DNA from 2 places in the Propioniciclava sp. LT432 genome. Region 1 is predicted to be linked to the other one. Evidence: riboswitches for the same ligand, from Rfam matches in the RefSeq annotation. Region 1 holds a riboswitch; the other holds the start of a gene.

Region 1 (6,919 bases):
GGGCGGCCCGACGACCACGTCGCCGCGGCCCTGGGGGAGCCAGACCAGCGTGTCGGCCTGGTGGAGCACGCGCTCGAGTCGGTGCTCAGCCAGGACGACGGTGAGGCCGACCTCGTGGACGAGCGTGGTGATGGCCGACAACACGTCTTGGGCGGCCGTCGGGTCGAGTGCGGACGTCGGTTCGTCGAGCACCAGAACTCGCGGCTGCGCCGCCAGCACGGACGCGATGGCCACCCGCTGCTGCTGTCCACCGGAGAGGTCGACCACGGGACGGCGACGCAGGTCCGCGATGCCCATCAGGTCGAGGGTCTCCTCGACACGCTTGCGCATGGCCGCGGGGGCCATGCCCAGTTGCTCCATGCCGTAGGCGACCTCCTCCTCGACGGTGTCGGTGACGAAGCCGGCGAGGGGATCCTGCCCCACCCAGCCCACGACGTCCGCGAGGTCGCGCGGGCGGGAGGTGCGCGTCGACCGACCGGCCACGGAGACATCACCGGCCAGGGTTCCGCCCGTGAAGTGGGGCACCAGGCCGTTGATGGCGCCGAGCAGCGTCGACTTGCCCGTGCCGGTGCGTCCGACGACGACGGCGAGGTCGCCCTCGGGGATGTGCAGCGTCACGCCCCGCAGGGTGGGCGCGGCGGCGTCCGCGTAGGTGATGGTGACGTCGTCGAAGGTGATCATGGGGTCCTCCCGAGGGCGGCGTCAGGCTGGTGGGCGGGCCGGGTCACGGCGAGCGCCGGGGCCGTCGACAGGAGCAGGGGGGCGGCGGCCAGGGCCGCGACGACCAGCATCAGGGGATGGAGCGCGGGCCAGGCGATGGGGTCGATGGACGGGTGGAACGCGTCGAAGGCGCCCGGGACCGTGGGACTGTTCGCGAGCACGGCGACCGTGAGCGCCGCCAGCCCGCACAGGGCGACGGCGGTGTCGCGGAGCGTCCAGGACTGGGGGCGATGGCGGGTCACCGACAGGCGGCGTCCGCTCACCCGGAGGCCGAGGATGGTGCCGACCACCCCGAGTGCGAGGAGGACGCCGCCGGTCAGGCCCGTCTCGGGTGACCCGAGCACGAGGAAGACGCCGACCGTCGCCGCCATCATGGCGACGAGGAGGCCGACGACGAGCAGGGGGTGCGGTGAGGACTGGTCGCGTGTCCGGCCGAAACCGCGGGCCTCCATGCTGGTGGCCAGCGCCAGGGACCGGTCGATGGCGTCCGCCAGCACCGGGATGACGACCGCCTTGACCGCCTGCCAGCCGGACGAGGCGCCTCCGCGGAGGCGTCGCGCCCGCCGGACCCGTTGCACGGACTGGACGACTTGGGGCGCCACGGACAGGGCGATGACGATGGCCACGGACGCCTCGTAGAGGGCGGCGGGCACGCTGCGCAGGGCGCGACGCGGGTTGGCCAGGGCGTTCGCGGCGCCCAGGCACAGGAGCATCACCCCGAGGCGCAGCGCCTCGTAGGTGGCGTACACGAGGCCCTCCGCGTTGACCGGCCCACCCAGGCGGATGCCGGCCGCCCAGGCCGGCAGCTCGACCTCGGGCAGCGTGAACAGGACGGTGGACCCCATCCCCGCGCCCACGACGAGCTGGAAGAACAGCCGGATGAGGATGATGATCCCGGCCAGGGCGAAGTAGGCGCCGATGGAGCGGGCCCAAGGGGAGTCGGTCCGGCGAAGCAGGACGACGGCGGTGACCGCCAGCGCCACCAGGGCGAGCAGGAGTGGGCTCGTGGTCAGCGACACCGCCGCCGCCACGCCGAGGGCCCACGCCCACCACGCCCAAGGGTGCATCAAGGGCGTCAGATCCCTCGCCGGCGCATGAGGGCCCAACCACCCAGGGCGCCACCCCCGGCGACGACGATGCCCGCCGTCGCGAGCAGGCCAACCGGGGTGCCCCCGGAGCTGTCGCCGACCGGGGTCGCGGACGCCGGGGGAGCGGCCTGGGCCGTCTGTGTCGCCGAGGAGATCGCGGGCGACGGCTCAACGACGGGCGTCTCGGACGGCGCAGCGTCCGGGGTCGGGGCGTCCGCCGGGAGGACAGCCTCGGTGCCGGCGGGCGCGGGCGAGGCGGGCGCCTTCGAGGCCGCCCCCTGCGTGGTCGATGCCGTGGCCCGCGGTGCCTTGGAGGCCGGGGCAGGCGTGGAGGCCCTGGTGGGTGCCTGGGTCGGCGCGGGGGCCTGGGTCGTGGGCGCCGGTGCGGGGGCCCGGGTCGGGGCCGGTGCCGGGGGCTGGGTCGGAGCCGGCGCAGGAGCGGCCGGCGGGGCGGGCGGGCGGGGACCGGTCTGCCCCGAGCCGAAGGCCCACCCCTCCGCGTCGCCCTTCCTCGGCGAGGTCGAGGTGTAGCCCAGGCTCGAGTAGCGCCACGGACCCCACGACCCGTCCGCGTTGCGGCTGGCCTGCCAGTACGACCAGTGGGCGTCGTTCGTGACGGTGCAGGTCGACGGATAGCCGTTGATCTGGCACAGGAAGCCGGGGCTCTTGTCGCGGACGGTGAACCCGGCGCTCTGCAGTGCGACCTTGCCGGTGCTGTAGCTGGTGGCGCACCCCGTCCCCTGCCCGCCCACGACGACCCAGACGCCGTCGCAGGAGGCCGCGGCCTCGGCCGGGGTCGCCGCTCCCGGGGCCACGAGGGCCCCGGCAGCGGCGATCAGGCCGACCGCGAGCGTGGCGAGACCGCGGACCAGGCGGTTCATCGCGTCACGTGGCGGCGGGCGACGAGCAGGCCGGCGCCCACCAGCGCCAGCAGCGAGGCAGCAGCGACGAACCACGGCTCGGTCCCGGTGCCCGTCTGCGGCAGGCGGTCACCCGGCTGGGCCACGGAGGTGGCCACCGGGGCCGGGGTCACCGACGCGGTCGGCTCGGCGGACGCGCTGGGCCCGGGGGTCGCGGTCGGCTCCGGGGTCACGGTCGGCTCCGGGGTGGCCGAGGCGGACGGAGTGGCCGAGGCGGACGGGGTCGCCGACGCGGACGCGGACGGGGTGGCGGAGGCGGACGGGGTCGCGGAGGCGGACGGGGTCGCGGAGGCCGAGGGGGTGGGCTGCGCGGTCAGGTCCCAAGCGACGTCGTAGTAGGAGACGCCGGCGACGAGCAGGATGGCCTGCGTGGTGAGGAACCAGTCCGCCTTGCCGTCCACGAGGAAGGCGCCGGAGGCATCCTGTGCGGCCAGCACGAAGGCGAGCGCCTCGTCGACCGGCTCACCGGCGGTGGCCAGGGAGGCGCCGAGGATCGCGGTCGAGTTGGCGGGGACCCAGCCGTCCCAGGAGCCGTCGTCGGCCTGCGCGTCGTGCGCCCAAGCGATCGCGTCGGCGGCCAGGTCGGTGCGGCCGGCGGCGAGGAGGGCCAGGAGGGCCAGGGCCGTGTTGTCGGCGTCCGACGCGACGCCGGGAGCGAAGCCGAAGCCGCCGTCGGCGTTGCGGTACGTGACCAGGTAATCGATCAGGTTCGCGGGGACCTCCTCGCCGGCGCGGTCCAGCGCCACGGCGGCCAGGCCGCTCGCGAACGGGCCGGGCCATTCGCCGATGCTGCCGTCCTCGGCGATGCCGTTCTCGACGATGTCGATGAGGTCGACGCCCGGGAGGAAGGTGCGCGGGTCCTCGCCCACGGCGTCCAGCGCGATCGCCAGCTTGGCCGCGCCGTCGGGGGCGCCCTGCGCGTACTCAGGGCCCGTGGTCTGCAGCGCCTCCAGCAGGGTGGCGACCTCGTCCACGGTGGTCGGGTCCTGGCCGGCGGCGAAGACGATGAGGGCGTCGGCCGTCGAGGACGGGAAGCTCGCGACCTCGTTGGCTTCGAGGTTGGCGGCGACCCAGCGGGCGGTCGCACGCGCGGCGTCCGTGGTGGCGTGGGCGGGGAGGGCGGCGGTGGTGAGCGCCAGCATCGTGACGAGCCCGATCACGAGCAACTTCCAGAGGCGATACATCGTGGTCCTCACTGGGGCACCCAGGGTGCGACGGGTCCCGACTGGGACCGGTCCCCACCCGCGTGCCTCGACGGGTTGAATGGTTTCCGTGGCACCGGCGGGCATTCCGACTCCATCGAACGGGCGATGTCACGGCTGCGGGTCAGTCCCGGTCTTGCACCGGAGTTCCCCCACGCGGGTCCGGGGACACCTTAACCCCCCGGGAACGGCGCGGACCAATCGTCCGCCAACAAGCAACCGGGGTGCAGGAACGTGGTTCCCGCACCCCGGTTGGGTCGTCGTGGTGGACGAGTGCTGTTACTTGAAGGCGTCCTTGACACCCTCGGCGACGTCGCGACCGGCATCCTTGACGTTCTCGCCCGCCTGCTTCGCCTTGGCGGCGGCCTGGTCGGCCTTGCCCTCGGCTTCGAGGCGTTCGTTGTCGGTCAGGTCGCCGGCGGTCTCCTTGACCTTGCCGCCAAGCTCCTCGGCCTTGTTCGAGATTTTGTCTCCGATACCCATGAGCACTCCTCTCCAGCCCCGGTGTTCCCAGCGCTTACATGGATCGAGGCTAGTTGGAGGTGCTTTCCGACGCAAGGGGTGCCACCTCGAACACGCGGAATCCCTTCGCCGACGCCGTCCGGTCACACCGGTAGCCCTGCTCGCCCAGCCAGCGCTGCAGCGAGTCGGCGCCCAGGTTGCGGCCGACCACCAGCCGGGCGACGCCGCCCGGGGCCAGCCGCGCCAGCCAGTGCAACAGCAGGGCGTGGAGGGCCTCCTTGCCGATGCGGATCGGCGGATTCGACCAGATCTCGTCGTAGCGGGCCTCGGGGTCGGCCTCGTCCGGCAGCGACGCGTGTACGCGGTCGCCGACGCCGTTGGCCGCGGCGTTGAGCCGGGTGAGGGCGAGGGCCCGCTCGTTGGTGTCGACGGCGTCCACCCGCGCGTCCGGCGCCGCGGATGCCGCGGCCACCGCCAGGACGCCGTACCCGCAGCCCAGGTCGAGGATGCGTCGGGCGCCGGCGTCCGGGGTGTGCGTGCGCAGCAGGACGGCCGTGCCGAGGTCGAGGCCGTCGCCGGAGAACACGCCGGCCGCCGTCGTGAAGGTCCAGTCGGTGTCCCAGAAGCGGACGCCGATGGTGCGGCGCCGCTCGTCGGAGGTGGGCGTCTCGAAGTAGTGCGTCATGGCTGCCTCTCGTCGCGGCGGGCACGGGACTCGGCCTGGCGGGCCGAAAGCTGGTCGTCGGCGGGGTAGCCGACCTCCTCCAGGACCAGGCCGTGCGGGGGGAGGACGGTGACGTCCCCGGCGCGCGTCGGCTGGTCGACCAGGCCCGCGAGCCAGGCGGCGTCCCGCTGGCCGGTGCCGACGGCGACCAGGGCGCCCACCACCGAGCGGACCATCGAGTGGCAGAACGCGTCGGCGCGCAGCGTGACCTCGACCAGCCCGGTGGCGGGGGACCGCTCGGCGTGGCACTCGAGCATCTCGCGGATCGTGGTCGCCCCCTCGCGGCGCTTGCAGAAGGCCCCGAAGTCGTGGAGGCCCACCAGCGAGCGGGCGCCGGCGTCCATCGCGGCGACGTCGAGCGGGCCGCGCACGCGGACGGCCATGTGGCGCTGCAGGGGGTCGGGTGCCCTGTCGGCCAACCGGAACACGTAGCGGCGCCAGATCGCGGCGAAGCGCGCGTCGAATCCGTTCGGGGCCACCGTGACGCGGCTCACGACGAGGTCCTCGGGCAGCACGCGATCCAGCCGTCGGAGCAGTTCGGCCGCGACATCCGGGCCGGGGAGGTCGACGTGGGCGACCTGCCCGCGGGCATGGACGCCGGCGTCCGTGCGGCCGGCCACGGTGAGGCGGACGGGCTCGGGCAGGCGGAGCACGGTGGTGATCCAGTGCTCGAGGGTGCCCTGGACGGTCCGCAGGCCGTCCTGGGCCGCCCAACCATGGAAGTCCCGGCCGTCGTAGGCCAGGTCGAGGCGGTACCGGGTGGTCACAGCGGGATCTCCCCGGCGGGCTCGGCCAAGGGCTCCCGGTACAGCAGGTCACCCACCGTGGGGACCTCGCCGGTGGCCGTGTCGGCGCAGGCGTACGTCAGGTCGCGCACCTCGCGCCCGGCGTCCAGGCCGCGCTGCTCGTACTTGGTGAGGGGACGCTCGGTCCAGCGCGGCGCCCAACCGCCGTGGATGTTGACCAGCCCGGGGGCGACGTCGAGGACCTCACGCATCGCGTCCGCGTAGTCCTGCCAGTCGGTGGCCAGGCGCCAGAGGCCGTCCGGGGTGAGGCGGGAGGCGACCAGCGCAGCGAACTCGGGGCTGACGAGGCGACGCTTGTGGTGCCGCGGCTTGTGCCAGGGGTCGGGGAAGAACGTCCACAACTCGGTGATGCTCGCGGGCCCGAAGAGGTGTTCCAGGCCCTCGACGCCGTTGGCCAGCACGACGCGGACGTTGGTCACGTTGTGCCGGTTGATGCGGCTCAGCGTGGACGCCACGGCGGGCTGGAACACCTCGAAGGCCACGACGTCCGCCTCGGGGTGCCGCTCGGCCAGCGCGACGAGCGCCTCACCGCGTCCGGAGCCGATCTCGACGAAGAGGGGGGCGCGGCGTCCGAACTCGGTTGCCCAGTCGACCTGGGCGTCGGGGTGGACGGAGGTGGAGAGTTCCCGGGCGGGCACGTCCACGACGAACTTCTCGGCCAGCGTCGTCCATGCCTTCTCCTGTGACGCGTTCATGCGCGCGGAACGGCGCACGTACGACACCACCTCACGGTGGATGCGAGGACGATCGGGGCGCGGCACCCACCGAGGATACCGGCCCGGTACCGTGAGGGGAGAACGGAAAGGAGCACCTCCATGCGGTTCCTGCTGAACGTCATCTGGCTTCTCCTCGGCGGCCTCTGGCTCGCCCTGGGCTACTTCTTCTTCGGGCTGCTGGCCTGCCTCCTCATCGTCACGATCCCGGTGGGGGTGGCGTCGTTCCGCATGGGGGCGTATGCGCTGTGGCCGTTCGGGAAGACCGTGGTGTCCAAGCCCGG
Region 2 (6,919 bases), on a different contig from region 1:
CGCGCGCCCGCGGCAACGTCGAGCGGCTCGCGCCCGGTGCCGTCGAGATCCTCGAGGGGGACGCCGCGGCATTGGTCGGCTCGCTCCCCGCTCCCGATGCGGTGTTCGTGGGTGGCGGGGCGACCAGCGGCGTGATCGACGCGGCGTGGGCCGCGCTGCGTCCCGGCGGACGCATCGTCGTGCACGGCGTCACGGTGGAGACCGAGGCGCTGTTGGTCGACGCCTTCCGTGCCCACGGCGGGCAGCTGGCCCGGCTCGGCGTTGAAGTCGCCGAACCCATCGGCCGCTTCCTGGGCTGGACGCCCCTGCGCGCGGTCACCCAGTGGTCCTGTTCCCGCTGAGCCCTGCGTCAAGGAGCGTCGCGACGTCGTCCAGAGTGCGGGGGCGACCCGGCAGGCCCAGCCGCGCGGCGAGGGCCAGGGGCCACGGGGAGAGCAGGCGCGCGCGGACCAGCAGCGCTGCGTCGGCGAGCACCTCAGCGCTCGGCCCTTGGGTGACCTCGCCGGCGCACACCACGGCCGCCTCGTCGGCCCAGGCCAGCGCGAAGTCGACATCGTGGGTGGCCACCACCAAGGCCGTTCCGCGGGAGTGCAACAGCTCGAGCGTGGCCCGCGTCTCGGCGACCCCCACCGGGTCGAGCCCGGCGGTGGGCTCGTCGAGCAGGAGCACGCTCGGGCGCATGGCGACCGCCCCGGCCAGCGCCACGCGCTTGCGTTCGCCCCATGACAGTTGGTGGGTGGCGCGCTCGGCCAGGTGGGTGATCGACAGCAGGTCGAGGGCCTCGTCGACGCGCTCGCGCGCCTCGGCGTCCGACAAGCCCTGGTTGAGGGGCCCGAAGCTGACGTCGCCGACCACGTCGGCGCTGAACAGCTGGTCGTCGGGATCCTGCAGCACCAACTGCACGGCGCTGCGGTGGGCGCGCAGCGCGGCGCGGGTGTGGTCGAGGGGCACACCGTCGTGCAGGACGGCCCCTGCCGTGGGCCGGTGGGCTCCGGACAGGCACCGCAGCAGGGTCGTCTTCCCCGACCCGTTGGCCCCGAGCAGCGCCAGGCGGCCCCCGTCGGGCAGGCTGAACTGCGCGCCGGTGAGGACGGGTGGGCGGGCCGGGTAGCCGGCCACGAGGTCGCGGGCCCGGAGCATCACGCCACCCACCAGAACAGGGCCCAGGCGGCCCAGATGCCGACGACGACGCAGGCGGCCATGACGAGGAACGACCGCGAGGTCGTGTGGGCCGGCGCGAGGGTGCGCAGGTCGTCGACGTACCCGCGGCCCTCCAACCCGGCCTGCAGGCGCAGGGTGCGGTCACTGGTGCGCATGATCAGGGTTCCCATGGTGTTGGCTGCGTTGCGCAGGCCCCAGGTGAAACGTGCCAGGCCGCGGTGGCTGTTTCCGAGCCGGGCGGTCTGGGCGGCGTGCAGGGCGATCGCCGTGCTCAGGAGCACGAACAGCAGGCGGTAGGTCAGCGAGGCGATCTCGACCAGGGGTGCGGGGATGCCCAGGCGGCGCAACCACCCCAACAGGTCGACCATGGGTGTCGTGGTGGCGAGCAGCATCACGGCGAGGGTGCCGGACACCCCGTGGGCGAAGGCCGACAGCCCGCGCGTTGCGCTGGCGGCATCGGCCCACAGGGGGCCGAGGGTCCAGGCGTCGGTCGAGGGGACGCCGCCCAGCACGAGGGCGACGGACACCCCGCCGATGACCAGGAATGTCAGCGGCGCGGCCATCGCGTAGCCGAGCGCGCGCACCGGGATGCGGGCCGAACCGAGGGCGAGGGCGATCGAGGCCACGGCCACCAGGGGGCTGACCGGCCAGGCCGGGCCGACCAGTGCGGTCAGGACGAGCGCCCCCGACAGCGCCACCTTCTCGGTGACCCGGACGCGCCGCCAGGGGGAATCCCAGGCGGCGTCGTCCAGGGCGTGCAGGTGCATCAGCCGACGGTCTCGGGCTTCTCGACCGCAGACTCGTCACGGGCTGCCTTGCGGCCGCGCAGGTTGCCCAGGGCATAGCCGACCACGCCGGCGCCGAGCGCGGCCTGCAGGGCGAACAGGCCCGACTCGATCTCGCCGGAGCCCGGCTCGAAGATCGGCGAGAACCACGGCTCGTGGCCATTTTCCTCGAGCATGGCGGTGACCTGGGCGTCGGTGCCGCCGAAGGCCTCTTCGTCGGGGTGGTCGGGCCGGGGCGCGACCACGAACGAGAAGGCGAGCACGGCGAACAGTGCGACGAGGAGCAGGGCGGTGGTGACCGGATTGGTCCGGTGGCCCTGGGTGCGGGTGGTCGTGGTCTCAGACATGGGCGGCCTCCTTCGCGGGCGCGTCGATCAGCTTGCGGGCGGCCAGCGCCGGGGCGGCGACCTTGCGCAGGAACTGGAACAGCAGGACGCCGACGATGCCCTCGGCGATGGCGAGGGGGATCTGGGTCAGCGCGAACACCCCGGCGAACTTGCCGAGCGCGCCGAGCAGGTCGGGGTCGGGGTAGGCGAGCGCGAGCTGCGCGCTCGTGACGACGTAGGTCGTCAGGTCGGCGATCGCCATGGCGAAGAACACGCCGACGCTCATCCCAGCACCCAGCTTGCGCAGGAGCACCCAGATGCCGTAGCCGGCCCACGGCCCGGCGATCGCCATGGAGAACACGTTGGCGCCGAGGGTGGTGAGGCCGCCGTGGGCGAGGAGCAGCGCTTGGAAGAGCAGCACCGTGGTGCCCAGGAAGGCCATCACGGGGGGCCGGAACAGGATCGCGCCCGCGCCGGTGCCGGTCGGGTGGGAGGAGGAACCGGTGACGCTCGGGAGCTTGATGGCGCTCAGCACGAACGTGAACGCGCCGGCCGCGGCGAGCAGCAGCTTGTTCTCGGGGCTCTTCTTCGATTCCTCGATGACGGCCTTGGCGCCGTGGATCACGAAGGGGGTGGAGACGGCCGCCCAGGCGATGCAGTGGGTGGCTGGCAGGAAGCCTTCGGCAATGTGCATGCCGCATGCCCTTTCTCGAGATTGCGCGTCTCGATGTGGGTGACGAGGCGAGTTCCTGACTTCGTGCAGCGTGTGCACTTCACAGTGGCGCGACCGTGCCGGCTCTTCCCGGCTTCCTCGGTGACTCGTCGATCTGGTGTTGTGGGGCCAGCGTCTCACATCCCGGTCTCAGGTGGCAGTCCCGGATGCCCGGCGAGACCCGGCATTGACGAATCACACAGGTGTCATTACTGTCCGTTGTGCTGGTTCACGTCATCGACCACAACATGTTGGGGTTGGCGCCGTGAGGCAATAGGGAACCCGGTGTGAATCCGGGACTGCCCCGCAGCGGTGAGAGGGAACGACCGGCGGCATCGAGCACTGGCCCGACAGGGCTGGGAAGCGTCGCCCATTAGACCAACGCCATCTGGCGTCCTGCCCTCGAGTCCGAATACCTGCCAGCGCACAGGTTGACCACTGCTTCGAGGAGAGAGCATGTCGAACGGAATCACCGTCTACAGCAAGCCGTCGTGCGTCCAGTGCACGGCGACCTACCGCGCCCTGGACAAGCTGGGGCTGGACTACGCGGTCATCGACCTCGCCGAGGACGAGGCCGCCCTGCTCGAGGTGATGGCGCTGGGCTACCAGCAGGTCCCGGTCGTCGTCGACGGTGAGGAGCACTGGGCCGGCTTCCGCCCCGACCGCATCAAGGCCGCGGCGCAACGCGTCCGCGTCGCCTAGCCCGCGGCGTCCGCCGTGCGCGTGGTCTACTTCTCGTCGGCGTCCAACACCACCCACCGCTTCGTGCAGAAGCTGGGGGTGGACGCCGACCGCATCCCGCTGCGCCCCGCCGATGAGCCCTTGGTCGCCACCGAGCCGTATGTGCTCGTCGTGCCGACGTATGGGGGCGGCAACGCGCGCGGGGCCGTGCCCAAGCAGGTGATCCGGTTCCTCAACGACCCGGGCAACCGTGCCCTGATTCGCGGGGTCGTCTCCGCGGGCAACACCAACTTCGGCCAGGCGTACTGCCTGGCCGGGGACATCGTGGCCGCCAAGTGCGGCGTCCCCCATCTTGATCGCTTCGAACTCCTCGGGACGCCCGACGACGTCGAGCGCGTCCGCGAAAGGATCCACCACCCATGACCACGCTGCTCACCGACACCGGTCAGGAAGTCGTCGCGAGCGACTCCGCCGACTACCACGCCCTGAACGCGCTGCTGAACCTCTACGACGCCGACGGCAACATCCAGTTCGACGCCGACCGTCAGGCGGCCCGCCAGTACTTCCTGCAGCACGTCAACCAGAACACGGTGTTCTTCCACTCGCTGCGCGAGAAGCTCGACTACCTCGTCGAGGAGGGCTACTACGGGGCCGAGGTGCTGGACCGCTACGACTTCGACTTCATCAAGAGCCTGTTCAAGCGCGCGTACGCGGTGAAGTTCCGCTTCCCGACGTTCATGGGCGCGTTCAAGTACTACACGTCCTACACGCTCAAGACGTTCGACGGGCGCCGCTACCTCGAGCGTTTCGAGGATCGGGCGTGCCTGGTCGCCCTGACGCTGGCGGCCGGCGACCGCGGCCTGGCCGAGCAGGTCGTCGACGAGATCATGGCGGGCCGGTTCCAGCCGGCGACGCCGACGTTCCTCAACGCCGGCAAGGCCCAGCGCGGCGAGCTCGTGTCGTGCTTCTTGCTGCGCATCGAGGACAACATGGAGTCGATCGCACGAGCCATCAACTCCTCGTTGCAGCTCTCCAAGCGCGGCGGTGGGGTGGCGCTGTCGCTGACCAACATCCGCGAGGCCGGGGCACCGATCAAGAAGATCCAGAACCAGTCCTCGGGCGTGATCCCCGTCATGAAGCTGCTCGAGGACTCGTTCAGCTACGCCAACCAGCTCGGTGCCCGCCAGGGTGCTGGGGCGGTCTACCTCAACGCCCACCACCCCGACATCCTCGCCTTCCTCGACACCAAGCGAGAGAACGCTGATGAGAAGATCCGCATCAAGACGCTGTCGCTGGGCGTCGTCGTGCCCGACATCACCTTCGAGCTGGCCCGCCACGACGAGGACATGTACCTGTTCAGCCCCTACGACGTCGAGCGGGTCTACGGCGTGCCGTTCAGCGAGATCTCGGTCACCGAGAAGTACCACGAGATGGTCGACGACAAGAGGATCACCAAGCGCAAGATCAACGCGCGCAAGTTCTTCCAGACCCTGGCCGAGATCCAGTTCGAGTCGGGCTACCCCTACCTCATGTTCGAGGACACGGTGAACCGGGCCAACCCCATCGACGGGCGGGTGACCATGTCGAACCTGTGCTCCGAGATCCTCCAGGTGTCGACCCCGTCGACCTACCGCGAGGACCTGTCCTTCGACCACGTCGGCAAGGACATCTCCTGCAACCTGGGCTCGCTCAACATCGCCCACGCCATGGACTCGCCCGACTTCGGGCGCACCATCGATGTGGCCGTGCGCGCGCTGAGCGCGGTGTCCGACCAGTCGAACATCGCCTGCGCGCCGAGCATCGAACGCGGCAACGCGATGAGCCACGCGATCGGCCTGGGCCAGATGAACCTGCACGGCTACCTCGCCCGCGAGCGCATCCACTACGGCTCGGAGGAGGGCCTGGACTTCACCAATATGTACTTCTACACGGTGACGTTCCACGCGATCGCCGCCTCGTGCCGCCTGGCCCGGGAGCGCGGCGTCCGGTTCGACGGGTTCGAGCGCAGCACGTACGCGACGGGGGAGTACTTCGCCAAGTACATCGACGGCCAGTGGTCACCCCGGACGCCCCGGGTCGCCCAGCTGTTCGCCGACGCCGGCATCCACCTGCCCACGCCCGAGGACTGGCGGGGGTTGGCGTCCGAGGTCGCCGAGCACGGGCTGTACAACCAGAACCTGCAGGCGGTGCCGCCGACCGGGTCGATCAGCTACATCAACCACTCCACCAGCTCGATCCACCCGATCGTGGCGAAGATCGAGATCCGCAAGGAGGGCAAGATCGGCCGCGTCTACTACCCGGCGCCGTTCATGACGAACGACAACCTCGAGTTCTACGCCGACGCCTACGAGATCGGCCCCGAGAAGATCATCGACACCTACGCCGAGGCCACCCAGCACGTCGACCAGGGCCTGTCGCTGACCCTGTTCTTCCCCGACACGGCGACCACGCGCGACATCAACAAGGCGCAGATCTACGCGTGGCGCAAGGGGATCAAGACCCTCTACTACATCCGGCTGCGGCAGCTCGCCCTCGCGGGCACCGAGGTTGACGGCTGCGTCAGCTGCATGCTCTGAATCGACAAGGACGAGACGATGAACGACAAGACCACCCTGCTGCGCGGCGTCCAGGCCATCAACTGGAACCGCATCACCGACGACATCGACGCCGACGTCTGGGACCGGCTGACCAGCAACTTCTGGTTGCCCGAGAAGGTGCCTTTGAGCAACGATGTGCCGTCGTGGCGCACGCTCAAGCCGCACGAACAACTCATGACGACCCGAGTGTTCACCGGCCTGACCATGCTCGACACGATCCAGGGCACCGTCGGTGCGGTGTCGCTGATCCCCGACGCCCGGACGCCCCACGAGGAGGCCGTCTACACCAACATCGCGTTCATGGAGTCGGTGCACGCGAAGAGCTACAGCTCGATCTTCTCGACGCTGATCTCCACCGCTGAGATCGACGACGCGTTCCGGTGGAGCGAGGAGAACGAGGCTCTGCAGCGCAAGGCGCAGATCATCCTGGGCTACTACGAGGGCGAGGACCCCGAGAAGCGCAAGGTCGCGTCGGTGATGCTGGAGTCGTTCCTGTTCTACTCCGGCTTCTATGCGCCGATGTACTGGTCGAGCCGGGCGAAGCTGACCAACACCGCCGACCTGATCCGGTTGATCATCCGCGACGAGGCCGTGCACGGCTACTACATCGGCTACAAGTACCAAAAGGCGCTCGCCGAGGCCGACCAGGCGCGGCGC

Evidence for each region. A riboswitch is a leader RNA that binds a small molecule or an ion and turns the genes downstream of it on or off. The one in region 1 is predicted to bind cobalamin.
Region 2: it holds a riboswitch for cobalamin, as region 1 does, so the genes downstream of both, nrdH (glutaredoxin-like protein NrdH) here and AC5YDV_RS12815 (LPXTG cell wall anchor domain-containing protein) in region 1, are expected to answer to the same signal.

Annotation. Positions count from the first base shown of each region.
Region 1 is NZ_JCAKNE010000021.1:29,158-36,076, reverse strand. Features, by position in the region: gene AC5YDV_RS12830 (ABC transporter ATP-binding protein) at 1-681, opposite strand, end outside; gene AC5YDV_RS12825 (CbiQ family ECF transporter T component) at 678-1,787, opposite strand; gene AC5YDV_RS12820 (hypothetical protein) at 1,796-2,689, opposite strand; gene AC5YDV_RS12815 (LPXTG cell wall anchor domain-containing protein) at 2,686-3,912, opposite strand; cobalamin riboswitch at 3,992-4,147, opposite strand; gene AC5YDV_RS12810 (CsbD family protein) at 4,210-4,413, opposite strand; gene AC5YDV_RS12805 (class I SAM-dependent methyltransferase) at 4,463-5,077, opposite strand; gene truA (tRNA pseudouridine(38-40) synthase TruA) at 5,074-5,883, opposite strand; gene trmB (tRNA (guanosine(46)-N7)-methyltransferase TrmB) at 5,880-6,617, opposite strand; gene AC5YDV_RS12790 (YccF domain-containing protein) at 6,738-6,919, shown strand, end outside.
Region 2 is NZ_JCAKNE010000028.1:19,647-26,565, forward strand. Features, by position in the region: gene cbiT (precorrin-6Y C5,15-methyltransferase (decarboxylating) subunit CbiT) at 1-341, shown strand, start outside; gene AC5YDV_RS15420 (energy-coupling factor ABC transporter ATP-binding protein) at 316-1,155, opposite strand; gene cbiQ (cobalt ECF transporter T component CbiQ) at 1,140-1,928, opposite strand; gene AC5YDV_RS15430 (energy-coupling factor ABC transporter substrate-binding protein) at 1,928-2,293, opposite strand; gene AC5YDV_RS15435 (energy-coupling factor ABC transporter permease) at 2,286-2,966, opposite strand; cobalamin riboswitch at 3,193-3,422, shown strand; gene nrdH (glutaredoxin-like protein NrdH) at 3,441-3,686, shown strand; gene nrdI (class Ib ribonucleoside-diphosphate reductase assembly flavoprotein NrdI) at 3,702-4,088, shown strand; gene nrdE (class 1b ribonucleoside-diphosphate reductase subunit alpha) at 4,085-6,241, shown strand; gene nrdF (class 1b ribonucleoside-diphosphate reductase subunit beta) at 6,260-6,919, shown strand, end outside.